DNA from 2 places in the Paenarthrobacter sp. NPDC092416 genome. Region 1 is predicted to be linked to the other one. Evidence: riboswitches for the same ligand, from Rfam matches in the RefSeq annotation. Region 1 holds a riboswitch; the other holds the start of a gene.
The links. Region 1 has a riboswitch for glycine ahead of cycA (D-serine/D-alanine/glycine transporter). Riboswitches for the same ligand answer to the same signal wherever they lie in the genome.
Positions count from the first base shown of each region.

Region 2: it holds a riboswitch for glycine, as region 1 does, so the genes downstream of both, gcvP (aminomethyl-transferring glycine dehydrogenase) here and cycA (D-serine/D-alanine/glycine transporter) in region 1, are expected to answer to the same signal.

Region 1 is NZ_JBIVQG010000009.1:134,055-140,041, reverse strand. It holds gene ACIQC5_RS16975 (ExeM/NucH family extracellular endonuclease) at 1-2,564, shown strand, start outside; gene cycA (D-serine/D-alanine/glycine transporter) at 2,639-4,105, opposite strand; glycine riboswitch at 4,254-4,352, opposite strand; gene ACIQC5_RS16965 (FAD/NAD(P)-binding protein) at 4,438-5,987, opposite strand, start outside.
Region 2 is NZ_JBIVQG010000015.1:1,290-7,276, forward strand. It holds gene gcvH (glycine cleavage system protein GcvH) at 1-68, opposite strand, end outside; gene gcvT (glycine cleavage system aminomethyltransferase GcvT) at 302-1,435, opposite strand; gene gcvP (aminomethyl-transferring glycine dehydrogenase) at 1,449-4,307, opposite strand; glycine riboswitch at 4,497-4,594, opposite strand; gene ACIQC5_RS20830 (TetR/AcrR family transcriptional regulator) at 4,686-5,237, opposite strand; gene ACIQC5_RS20835 (MFS transporter) at 5,310-5,987, shown strand, end outside.

The DNA.
Region 1 (5,987 bases):
CGAGCGCACGCAAGCCGCTGGCGCAGGTCTTCAAACCTGTGGGCGGGGACGCTGACAAGAAGTTCATCGCGATTGTGAACCACTTCAAGTCCAAGGGCTCCGCGGCCACTCCGGACGATACCGACAAGGGCCAGGGCGCCTCAAACATCGCCCGCACCAAGCAGGCAGAATCGCTGCTGGCCTTTAGCAACGACCTCCAGGCCACCAAGGGCACCGACAAGGTGTTTCTCATTGGCGACTTCAACGCCTATGCCAAGGAGGACCCCATCAACGTCCTCACCGGCGCGGGTTACACGGACCTGGAAGCCGGGACGGGCAAGCACTCCTATCTCTTCGGCGGAATGGTGGGCTCTTTGGACCACATTTTGGCGTCCCCGGCGGCCCATAAGGCAGTCACTGGAACGGACATCTGGAACATCAACTCGGTAGAGTCAGTGGCCCTGGAGTACAGCAGGTATAACAACAATGTGACCAACTACTATGCCGGTGACGAGTTCCGGGCCAGCGATCACGATCCCGTGGTTGTGGGCTTGAACCTGAATCCTGATGCGCCGGCCACCGTTGACCTGCAGTTCCTGGGCATCAACGACTTCCACGGTCGAATCGACACCAACACCGTGCTCTTTGCCGGCACCGTGGAGAAGCTCCGCGCGGCGGCCGCTCCCGGTGCAACCGCCTTTATCTCTGCCGGCGACAACATCGGTGCCTCACTCTTCGCTTCCTCGGTGGCGAAGGACCAGCCCACTATCGACGTCTTGAACGCGCTGGAGCTGCGGGCTTCTGCCGTGGGCAACCATGAGTTCGACGGCGGCTGGCAGGATCTGCGGGACCGTGTCATTGCCGGAGGTGCCAACGCGAAGTTCGCCTACCTGGGCGCCAACGTTTACCAGAAGGGCACCACCACGCCGGTCCTGCCGGAGTACAAGGTTCTGGAGATGAACGGTGTACGGGTGGCTGTCATCGGCACCGTGACGCAGGAAGTGCCGTCGCTGGTGACTCCCGCCGGCATCACGGACCTTGAGTTCGGTGATCCAGTGGAAGCCATCAACCGGGTCGCCGCAAAGATCAAGGCAGAAGACCTGGCCGATCTGATCATCGTGGAAAACCACGACGGCGCTGCTTCCGGTACGCCTGAAGGCGCCACCTTGGAGCAGGAAGTCGCGGCCGGTGGCCCGTTCGCCAAGCTCGTGCGGGAAACCACTCCCGACGTGGCCGCGATTTTTACGGGTCATACGCACAAGGAATACGCTTGGGACGCACCGGTGCTGGACACAAACGGCCAGCCCACTGGAAAGACCCGGCCGATCGTGCAGACGGGCAACTACGGTGAAAACGTGGGAAGCGTGACGCTCACGGTTGATACCGCGTCCATGACCGTAAACGCCTACAAGGCCGCCATTGTGGACCGGACCACGGACACGTCGGAGAGCCTTGTGGCAGCGTATCCGCGGGTGGCTGCCGTCAAGACGATCGTGGACAAAGCCCTCGCGGATGCTGCCGTGATTGGCAACCAGCCGGTGGGTGCGGTGACCGCCGATATCACCACGGCCTTCACGCCTGACCCGACCGGCGGTGCCCCGAAGCGTGACGACCGCGCGAACGAATCCACGCTCGGCAACCTCGTTGCGGATTCGCTGGTTGACACGCTCAAGGTGCCTGAACTCGGCGCGGCGGAGATCGGCGTCGTGAACCCCGGCGGACTCCGCAACGAGCTGTACTACGCTCCGGACGGGACCATCACCTATGCCGAAGCGAATGCGGTCCTGCCGTTCGTGAACAACCTGTGGACCACTTCCCTGACAGGAGCCCAGTTCAAGACGCTTCTTGAGCAGCAGTGGCAGACCAACCCTGATGGAACGGTGCCCAGCCGCCCTTACCAGCAGCTGGGCCTTTCCAAGAACGTCAACTACACCTACGACGCCGCCCGTCCGGCGGGCGATCGCGTCACGGGAATCTGGGTGAACGGCGCTGTCATTGATCCTGGCGTGCAGTACAGGATCGGTACTTTCAGCTTCCTAGCCACCGGTGGTGACAACTTCCGGGTCTTCAAGGAAGGCAGCAACACGAAGGACACTGGCCTGGTGGATCGTGATGCGTGGATCAAGTACCTGCAGGAACACAAGCCGGTGTCCCCTGACTTCGCACGCCGCTCTGTTGCCGTGGTGAACTCCACAGCTGCCGAGGTGAAGGCCGGCGAGTCCATGGCACTGGCCATATCCAAGCTCAACCTGACCTCCATCGGCAGCCCGGCCAACGCCTCGCTCAACGCCGTGTTCATTGACAGCAAGGGTACCGCCGTGGCGCTTGGTTCCGTTCCGGCCACCGCAGGTGCGGCCACCGTGGACCTTAAGGTTCCCGCCTCGGCAGCTGGAGGCACCGGCACTTTGGTGTTGACCGCCGTCGAGTCCGGAACCGTGGTGAAGGCACTGGTGAACGTTGCCAGCAGCGGTCCGAACCCGCCGCAGTGCATTCCCCCGGTCAAGCCAGCCAAGTGGTACGACATTGTGGGCTGGCTCCGGTACGCGTTTGAGTGGTTGGAGTACCAGAAGTGCCTCAGGGGCTAAACGCTTCTTAGCACCAACAAGGGCAGGGCCCGTCACCAATGTTCGTGGTGACGGGCCCTGCCTTGTTAGTGCTCCTACTTCTGTGCCGGTTCCGGCTCCTGTGCGCGCTTGGAGTCCTTCTCCAGCTCCGCCTGGAACACCGCGTAGCGGGCCAAGTGTGCCGGGCGGCGGCGCAGCACGAACCATGCGACGCCGAGGATCAGGAACCACACCGGCGTGGCCAGAAGCGCGGCGAGTGTGTCCGGCTGGGTAGTCAGCGTCCAGAGAACGAAGGCGAAGAACGCGAACACCACCCACACCATGGCGACGCCACCGGGCATTTTGAACGCCGAGGCGTCGTGAAGGTGCGGACGACGCTTCCGGAAAGCGATGTAGCTGGCCAAAATGATGGACCACACGAAGACAAAGCAGACCGCGGACACGGTAGTGACCATGTCGAACGCCTTGCCGATGTCCTGGCCGGCATACATGAGGACGACGCCGGACAACAGCAGTACGCAGGAAAGGAACAGGGCGTTACGGGGTACTTTGCGTCCGGACAGCGCCCCGAACGCGGCGGGAGCGTCACCTTCCTGGGCCAGGCCGTAGACCATGCGGGACGTGGAGTAGATGCCCGAGTTGGCCGAGGACATGGCCGAGGTCAGGACCACCAGGTTGACGATGGTGGCCGCCGCGCCGAGTCCGGCCAGGGAGAACATGGCGATGAAGGGGCTGTGTCCGGCTGCGAACTGGGTCCAGGGGGTGACGGACATCAGGATGATGAGGGCGCCCACGTAGAAAAGCAGCACGCGGATCGGAATGGAGTTGATGGCCTTGGGCAGGTTCTTTTCCGGGTCCTTGGCCTCAGCGGCGGTGGTTCCCACAAGCTCAATGCCCACGAACGCGAAGACGGCGATCTGGAAGCCCGCCACGAAGCCCATGAACTCGTTCGGGAAGAATCCGCCGTGGCTCCAGAGGTTGGTGAAGCTGGCCGGTCCGGCGTCGGACTGGAAGCCGCTGAAGATCATGAAGAGGCCCACGATGATGAGAGCCGCGATGGCGATGATCTTGATAAGCGCGAACCAGAACTCGGTCTCGCCGAAGGCCTTCACCGTGGCAAGGTTCAGGAGCAGGAGAATGCCGATGGTGATCAACCCGGGCACCCATAGCGGGAGGGCCGGCCAGAGTTCCTGGGAGTACCCGGCGATCGCAATGACGTCCGCGATGCCCGTAATGACCCAGCAGAACCAGTAGGTCCAGCCAGTGAAGAAGCCGGCCCATGGGCCGAGCAGGTCGGCGGCGAAGTCGCTGAAGGACTTGTAATTCAGGTTGCTCAGGAGCAGTTCGCCCATGGCCCGCATGACGAAAAACAACATGAAGCCGATGATCATGTAGACGAAAATCACGGATGGGCCCGCGGCGGAAATGGTCTTGCCCGAGCCCATGAAGAGGCCCGTTCCAATCGCCCCACCGATCGCGATCAGCTGGATGTGGCGGTTGCTGAGCTGACGCTCTAGATGTGGTGAATCGGGAACTGAGGAAGGTGGGCGCTGAATCGTCATGAGGAACTCCATCGTTCAGGCGGCACAGGGTGCCACAATGATTCGGGTTCCTCCCCGCTCTGTCGTGGACCTGAGAGTTTCCGCAGGCATGGGCCTGCTTGCACCTTCGGTGAGCCAGGACCAAGGCCTGACTGCTTTCCAGAGTTGCCTCGCCGCGGCGGTACATGGGCCTGAGAGATTCCTGGGGAGGGTTTGCTCCTACGGCGCCTGACTGGATGTACCGGCAGGACTCTCCCGCCGCAGATCAAAAGCGTGCACACCTAAAACGGTGATGCAGCTCACACAGTAACGAACCACGGCGCGCACCGCAACCGCTGGCCTGTTGCAACCGGCTACTGGTCGAGGATGCTGCGGGCTATTTCGTCGGCATCCCGGAGAGTCCTTTGTCCACTGGGATAGGCCGGTCCTGTTGCGGGTGTGGCTTCGGCTGCGATGGCCGTACCCCACTGCGAGGCAGACAACTGCAGCCCCAAAACGTAGATCCCCTGCGTCACCGATCCGTTGGCACCTACAGGTCTGTAAGGATGAGGTTCCACGTCCAAGCCACTGGTCTGAACCGGGGTTCCTTCTGCGCTCATCATGATTTTGGTGCGCACCAGGCCATCGGCCATGAGCTGTTTCAGCAAGGGGGAAATATTGGCGCCCACCTTGTTGGCCGGCGACATCGCCTCGATCAGCGTCCGGGCTTGTGCCGGCGCGTCATGGACCCATGGCGAGACCGCATGGAAAACGCCGGCAGTACGGTCCACACTGAATTTTGGGTCCGGTCCAACGAAACTCACGACGCCGGCACGCGCCAATGCGGCCAGCTGCTCCGAGCGCAGGGCCGGTGGCCCGCTGGCGAGACCCTCAACGAACGACTCGAACCAGCCGCGCAACCCGGCCAGCCATGACTCGTCCGTAATTCCGCCGTCAGCCACCGCGGATTTGAGGACTGCCCTGCCCGCATGGAGGGCCCCGATAGCCATTTTCACGGGATCCGCTTCGCCCAAGGCCGAGCGCCGGGCGTCATCGTCCAAGTACGCGATGAGCGCCGCATCAAGATCCCGGCGTGAAGCGAAGGTGCGTCCGGATAGTGGTGCAGCAAGTCCCAAGAGATCCAGGCGTCGCGAGGCAACCACGTGTTTGCCCACGAGTCCTGAGACGTGTGACTCCCAGTTTCCTGTGGCGTGCGCGTGCGGCTGCAATGCATCGATAAGTGCTGCCAGGAATTCGGCGACGTCCCGGATAGCCGCCGGCTGTGAGGCCGCCAATGTTGAGTAATAGGCCCACAAAACATCGCGGTGCAACAACGGCCAGAGGTCATGGTCGAAACCCGGCTGAATCCCAGCGGCCCGGAACCGGTCCAGGGCGGCTTTCGTCAGGAAGCGCAGGGTGACGCTCGACGGGTAGTAGCCTGCCAAGCCCGCCTTGGCCCGGTACGGTGTCCCGCGCCTGGACGCAGCGATGATCAGCGGTTCGCGTCCGGAGGGCCGATACTCGAGTACGCCGTTACCGCCCCCGGCCGACTCCACAAACTTGCCCCCGCGGCCCTCGGTGAGCTGGCCCATCACATCGAAGAAATTCAAGCCCATCCCCCGGACCAGGACCGGCTCATTGTCCGGCACGCGTTGCCAATCGACGTCGGCCGGCGCGGCGGGCGGCAAATACAGCAGACCTTGCTCGTTGGCGGCCCGCTGGAAGGCCCGCTGCTCCGGATTCAGTCGCGACTCAATGTGACCTAACGCAAGGACCACGGAACTGACGGTGAGGTGGGCGCCGTCGGCAAGTTCGACGTCGAACGCCTGCGGTGAGGAGGCAGCGGCGACCGGACGCACGGCAACGGCGGACGTTTCGTGGAACGTGACCTCGACGCCGTCGGGAAGCCGCTGCAGCAACCCCT
Region 2 (5,987 bases), on a different contig from region 1:
TTCCCTTCTTCGCGGGAGACCCACTCGTGCTCGTCGGAGTACTGAAGTTCGGGCGCTACTTTGGGCATTCTGTTTCCTTACTGTGGTTGATCAAAAACTATGGCTGGGTGGGGGTACGGCGCACCGGATCACCCCCGGCAGGTTGCCACTCCTCCAGCATTAAGCGGTTCACGAATCGCCGGTGGGCAATCGGATTCGAGCCTGGCGACCGGCAGCATGCGTCTAAGGGAGCATCGCGTCCGCTCAGCGGGCGCACATGCGACCGAGCATGCAGAGGTCGCCAGGTTCGAAGACTCCCGGCCTACTTTTGGCGCTTATAGAACGGCAATGCAACGACTTCGAATGGCTCGCTCTTACCGCGCAGATCGATGTCCAAAGCAGTGCCAAGCTCGCTGTGCTCGACGTCCACGTAGGCAAGCGCTACCGGGTAGCCGAGCGTCGGGCTGGGCTGGCCGGAGGTGACCTCGCCAACCACGGCACCGTCCTTGAGGACCGGGTAGTGGCTACGACCAGCGCGGCGGCCCAGGCCTTTGAGGCCTACGAGCTTGCGCCCGCTGGTGGAGCCGGCGCCGTCGGCCTTGAGCGCAGCGAGTCCCTCCTTGCCGACGAAGTCGCCTTCCTTGGAAAGTGCGACCACGGGACCGAGTCCTGCAGCGAAGGGGTTGCCTTCGCGGGAGAGTTCGTTGCCGTAGAGCGGCATGCCGGCTTCGAGCCGCAGCGAATCACGGGAAGCCAGACCGGCCGGGGTGAGTTCGCCTTCTTCGGCGGCGTCGGCGACTGCCTGCCACAGCGCTGCTGCGGATTCGTTGGCCACGAAGATCTCGAAGCCGTCTTCGCCGGTGTATCCGGTGCGGGCCAGCAGCAGATCCTGGGTGCCGCCGTCGAACGTGAACGGGACCTCAACAGCGGCGTAGTACTTCAGTTCGGTGACCAGCGCGTGCTGCTCTGCGGGCACAAGGCGCAGGAGGATGGCTTCGGCCCGCGGACCTTGGACAGCAATCAGCGAGGTCTCGGCGGAAGCGTCCTCAACAACCACGTCGAAACCAGCGGCGCGCTCCAGCAGCGCAGCAGCCACTACCTTGGCGTTGCCGGCGTTCGGCACCACGAGGAACTTGTCCTCGCCACGACGGTACGTGATGAGGTCATCGATGATGCCGCCGTCTTCCTGGCAGATCAGCGAGTACTTGGCCTTGCCGATGGCCATGGCAGAGATCTTGCCTACCAGGGCGTAGTCGAGGAATGCAGCGGCTTCCGGTCCGGTGACCCAGACTTCGCCCATGTGGGAGAGGTCGAACAGGCCGGCAGACTTGCGCACTGCGTGGTGTTCGGCCAACTCGGAGGAGTACTTGAGCGGCATCTGCCAGCCACCGAAATCGGTGAAGGACGCGCCCAGCTTCTTGTGCTCTTCGTAGAGAGCTGTGTAATTCTCAGTCATTGCGGGACCGTCCTTAGTTCTCGAAGTCTTCGATCGGCGGGCAAGAGCACACGAGGTTGCGGTCACCGGCCGCGCCGTCAATGCGGCCAACAGGCGGGAAGTACTTGTCCTGCTTGAGGTGGTGGACCGGGAAGGCGGCCTGCTCGCGCGGGTACGCGCGGTCCCAATCAGAACTTACGACGGCGGCCGCTGTGTGGGGTGCCTTGCGCAGCGGCGAGTTCTCTACCGTGAAGTCGCCGTGGGCAACTTGGTCGATTTCCTTGCGGATGGTGATCATGGCTTCGATGAAGCGGTCGATCTCCACGAGGTCTTCGGACTCGGTGGGTTCCACCATGAGCGTTCCCGCAACGGGGAACGCCAGCGTGGGTGCGTGGAAGCCGAAGTCGATGAGGCGCTTGGCAACGTCCTCAGCGGTGACGCCGGTCTTGGCCGTGAGTTCGCGCAGGTCCAGGATGCACTCGTGGGCCACGAGTCCGCCTTCGCCCGTGTAGAGAACCGGGAAGTGGTCGTTGAGGCGGGAAGCGATGTAGTTCGCAGCGAGCAGCGCAGACTTGGTTGCTTCGGTGAGGCCCTGACCTCCCATGAGCTTTACGTAGGCCCAGGAGATCGGCAGCACGCCGGCCGAGCCAAAACGGGATGCGGAAATCGGGACGTCGTTGCCTTCGGTCCAGGATGTTGCGTCGCCCGGCATGAACGGCGCGAGGTGTGCCTTGGCTGCGACCGGGCCAACGCCCGGTCCGCCACCGCCGTGCGGGATGCAGAAGGTCTTGTGCAGGTTCAAGTGTGAAACGTCGCCGCCGAACTTGCCCGGCTGGGCCAAACCAACGAGTGCGTTGAGGTTGGCGCCGTCGATGTACACCTGGCCGCCGGCCTCATGGATGGCGTCGCAGACCTCGCGAACGTCGGCATCGTAGACACCGTGCGTGGACGGGTAGGTGATCATGATGGCCGAGAGGACGTCCCTGTTGGCCTCGATCTTGGCCTTGAGGTCGGCGTGGTCGATGGTGCCGTCAGCGGCGGTAGCCACAACAACAACCTTCATGCCTGCGAGCACCGCAGAGGCCGCGTTGGTGCCGTGCGCGGAAGCCGGAATGAGGCAGACGTTGCGCTGCTCATCGCCACGGGAGTGGTGGTAGCCGCGGATCGCAAGAAGGCCCGCGAGCTCGCCCTGGGAACCGGCATTCGGCTGGATGGAGACTTGGTCGTAGCCAGTGATTTCGGTCAGCTGGGATTCGAGGTCGGCGATGAGTTCACGCCAGCCTTCGGTCTGGGAGTCCGGAGCGAACGGGTGGATGGAGGCGAACTCGGGCCAGGAAATGGCTTCCATCTCGGCCGTGGCGTTGAGCTTCATGGTGCAGGAACCCAACGGGATCATGGTGCGATCCAGTGCGAGGTCGCGGTCCGAGAGCTTGCGGATGTAGCGCAGCAACTGGGTCTCGGAACGGTGGGTGTTGAACACCGGGTGCTGCAGGTAATCGCTCGAGCGCTCAACGGATGCCTCCAGCGCAAAGCCTTCAGCGGTTTCGGTGACCGAAGCGCCAAAGACGGCTGCGACGTCGGCGACAACCGCCGTCGTGGTCGTCTCGTCAACGGAGATGCCGACGGTGTCGGCGTCGATGCCGCGCAGGTTGATTCCCTTTGCCTCGGCGGCGGCGACGATTTCGGCAGCCTTACCGGGAACGCTGACGGTGATCGTGTCGAAGAAGGAACCGTGAAGGACCTCGACGCCGGCAGCCTTCAGGGAAGCGGCGAGGGTCCGGGCGTGGCCGTGGGCGGTCTCAGCAATCGCCTTCAGGCCTTCGGGACCGTGGTAAACGGCGTACATCGACGCCACGATGGCGAGCAGCGCCTGGGCAGTGCAGATGTTGGACGTGGCCTTCTCGCGGCGGATGTGCTGCTCGCGGGTCTGCAGCGCCAAGCGGTAGGCAGGGACACCGGCGTCGTCCTTGGAAACGCCCACCAGACGGCCGGGCATGGAACGCTCGAGCCCCTTCTGGACGGCCATGTACGCAGCGTGCGGGCCGCCGAAGAACAGCGGAACGCCCAAGCGCTGGGCCGAACCGACGGCGATATCGGCGCCCTGCTCGCCCGGAGGCGTGATGAGCGTCAGGGAGAGCAGGTCTGCTGCGACCGTCACCAGGGCACCGCGTTCCTTGGCGTCGGCAATGACGCCGGAGTGGTCGAACACGCGGCCGGAAGCGCCCGGCTGCTGGAGGACGACGCCGTTGATGGCGCCTTCCGGGAGCCCGAGCGAGAGGTCAGCGACCTCAACCTCGAACCCGAGTGCCTCGGCGCGGCCTTTCACGATCGCGATGGTCTGCGGCAGGCAATCGGCGTCAAGGACGGTCTTGCCGTCCCTGGCGGCTGCGTTTTGTCCGGTGGACTTATTGGCCCGGCGCATCATAAGGACTGCCTCGGCCACTGCCGTTGCTTCGTCCAGCAGGGAGGCGTTGGCGATCGGCAGGCCCACAAGGTCCTGGACCATGGTCTGGAAGTTCAGGAGTGCTTCGAGGCGGCCCTGCGAGATTTCAGGCTGGTACGGGGTGTACGCGGTGTACCAGGCCGGCGCTTCGAGGATGTTGCGGCGGATCACCGGAGGCGTCACGGTGTCGTAGTAACCTTGGCCGATCATCTGAACGGCCGTCTTGTTCTTCGAGGCCAGCTTGCGCAGCTCGGCAAGAACCTCGACCTCGCTCAGGGCGTTCTGCAGAGTCAGCGCAACATCCTGGCGGATGTCGTTGGGAACTGCGGTATCTACCAGCGAGTCCACGGTGTCGTAACCGACGGACTTCAGCATGGTGTCAATGTCGGCCTGGCGGCGGGCGCCAATATGCCGATCGACGAAGGTGGTGGAGGCAGAACTAACCGTCACGAAGGAACTCCAATACTTGGGCGGCGTTTGGGTACGCCACAGCGGCTCGGGTTCCTCCCCGCTCTGTATTGGACCTGAGAGTTTCCACGCTGCCACGCTTTCGCATGGCACATCGCTTGCACCGTCGGTGAGCACAGCATCTTTGGCGCCAGTGGCGCGGACTGATTGCCTGCTGCTTTCCAGAGTTGCCTCGCCGCGGCGGTGCATGGGCCTGAGAGATTCCTGGGGAGGGTTTGCTCCTACGGCGCCCGCATCACTTGCTTGCAGGACTCTCCCGCCGCAGATCAAAGGCGTATTCAGTTGTTGCGACCAATTTATGGACAGGCCACAAGGGTTAATTGTCCTACGCGGCGGGCCCCGCCGCAAATGGATGACTGGTTACTTCCGCAGGCGGTCCAGGACCCGGAGCAGGATTTCGACGTCGGCCTCCCGACCGGCGTTGCCGCCCTCCTGTCCGCCTTCTTGGCCGCCTTCGAACATCGCGTTGAAATACAGCCCGTCGCCCATGTAGCTCACGGCTTTGGCAACCTCAGGCCCCACGTCTTCGGCCAGGACATCGAGCCACTGCTGTTGAATGCCCGCGAACCGGCGTCGGGTCTCTTCGTGGGCCACTTCAGCCAGTCGGGTCGCTGCGACGAAGGCCCGGTCCATGGGTGTTCCGGCCCAGAGCGATGACCGAATGAAGTACACGGCAGAGCCGTCGGGCGCAGCCTTCATTTGCTCGATATCCTCCTGAGCCAGCTGATCCAAGCGCTCAAGCAAGGCGCTGATCAGGGATTCCTTGCTCGGGAAGTGATACAGCAACCCGCCTTTGGAGACCCCTGCCCGCTTGGCGACGGCGTCGAGCGTGGCAGCACGCTCCCCCACCTCAATCAGAAGGGCTTCGTAGGCATCCAGGACAGCGTCCCGGGCAACAGGTTTTCGTGGCATGAGTACATCATTCCCTAAAGGTGCATCGTTCGACATTTGTAACTGTACCGTCTGGACGGTACAGTTAGGGGCATGTTCACTTTGTCCTCTACCCCCAGCCCCCGTACCACCGAACAAGAGACCGTCGAGCGCGGGACCGTCGAGCGCGGGACCGCCGTGCGCAGGCCCGTCGCGATTGAGAGCCCCGCCCAGGCGTCCGCCGCGCGCCAGCCGGCACCGTGGCGCGACTGGACCGCCCTGGCACTCTTGATGTTCCCGGTACTGCTGGTAGCAGTGGACAACACCGCCCTCACCTTCGCCCTGCCGGAAATTGCCCGCACCCTGGACGTGGGTGGCGTGCAGCTGCTCTGGATCGTGGACGCATACCCGCTGGTCCTGGCTGCACTGCTGGTCTCCATGGGCAACCTCGGCGACAGGATCGGTCGGCGTCGGCTGCTCCTGATCGGCAGCACCGGCTTCGCTGCAGTCTCGGCGGCCACGGCGTTTGCACCATCGGCGGAATGGCTCATTGCCGGCCGGGCCGCGTTGGGTGTGTTTGGCGCGATGCTGATGCCATCCACGCTGTCGCTGATCAGGAACATCTTTGTGGACCCCAACCGCCGGCGGCTCGCGATCGCAGTTTGGGCGGCCGGCTTTTCCGGCGGCGCCGCACTTGGGCCGATCTTTGGCGGCTGGCTCGTGGAGCATTTCTGGTGGGGCGCCGTGTTCCTGGTGGCTACCTTCCTGCTCCTGCCGCTCCTGGCCTTCGGA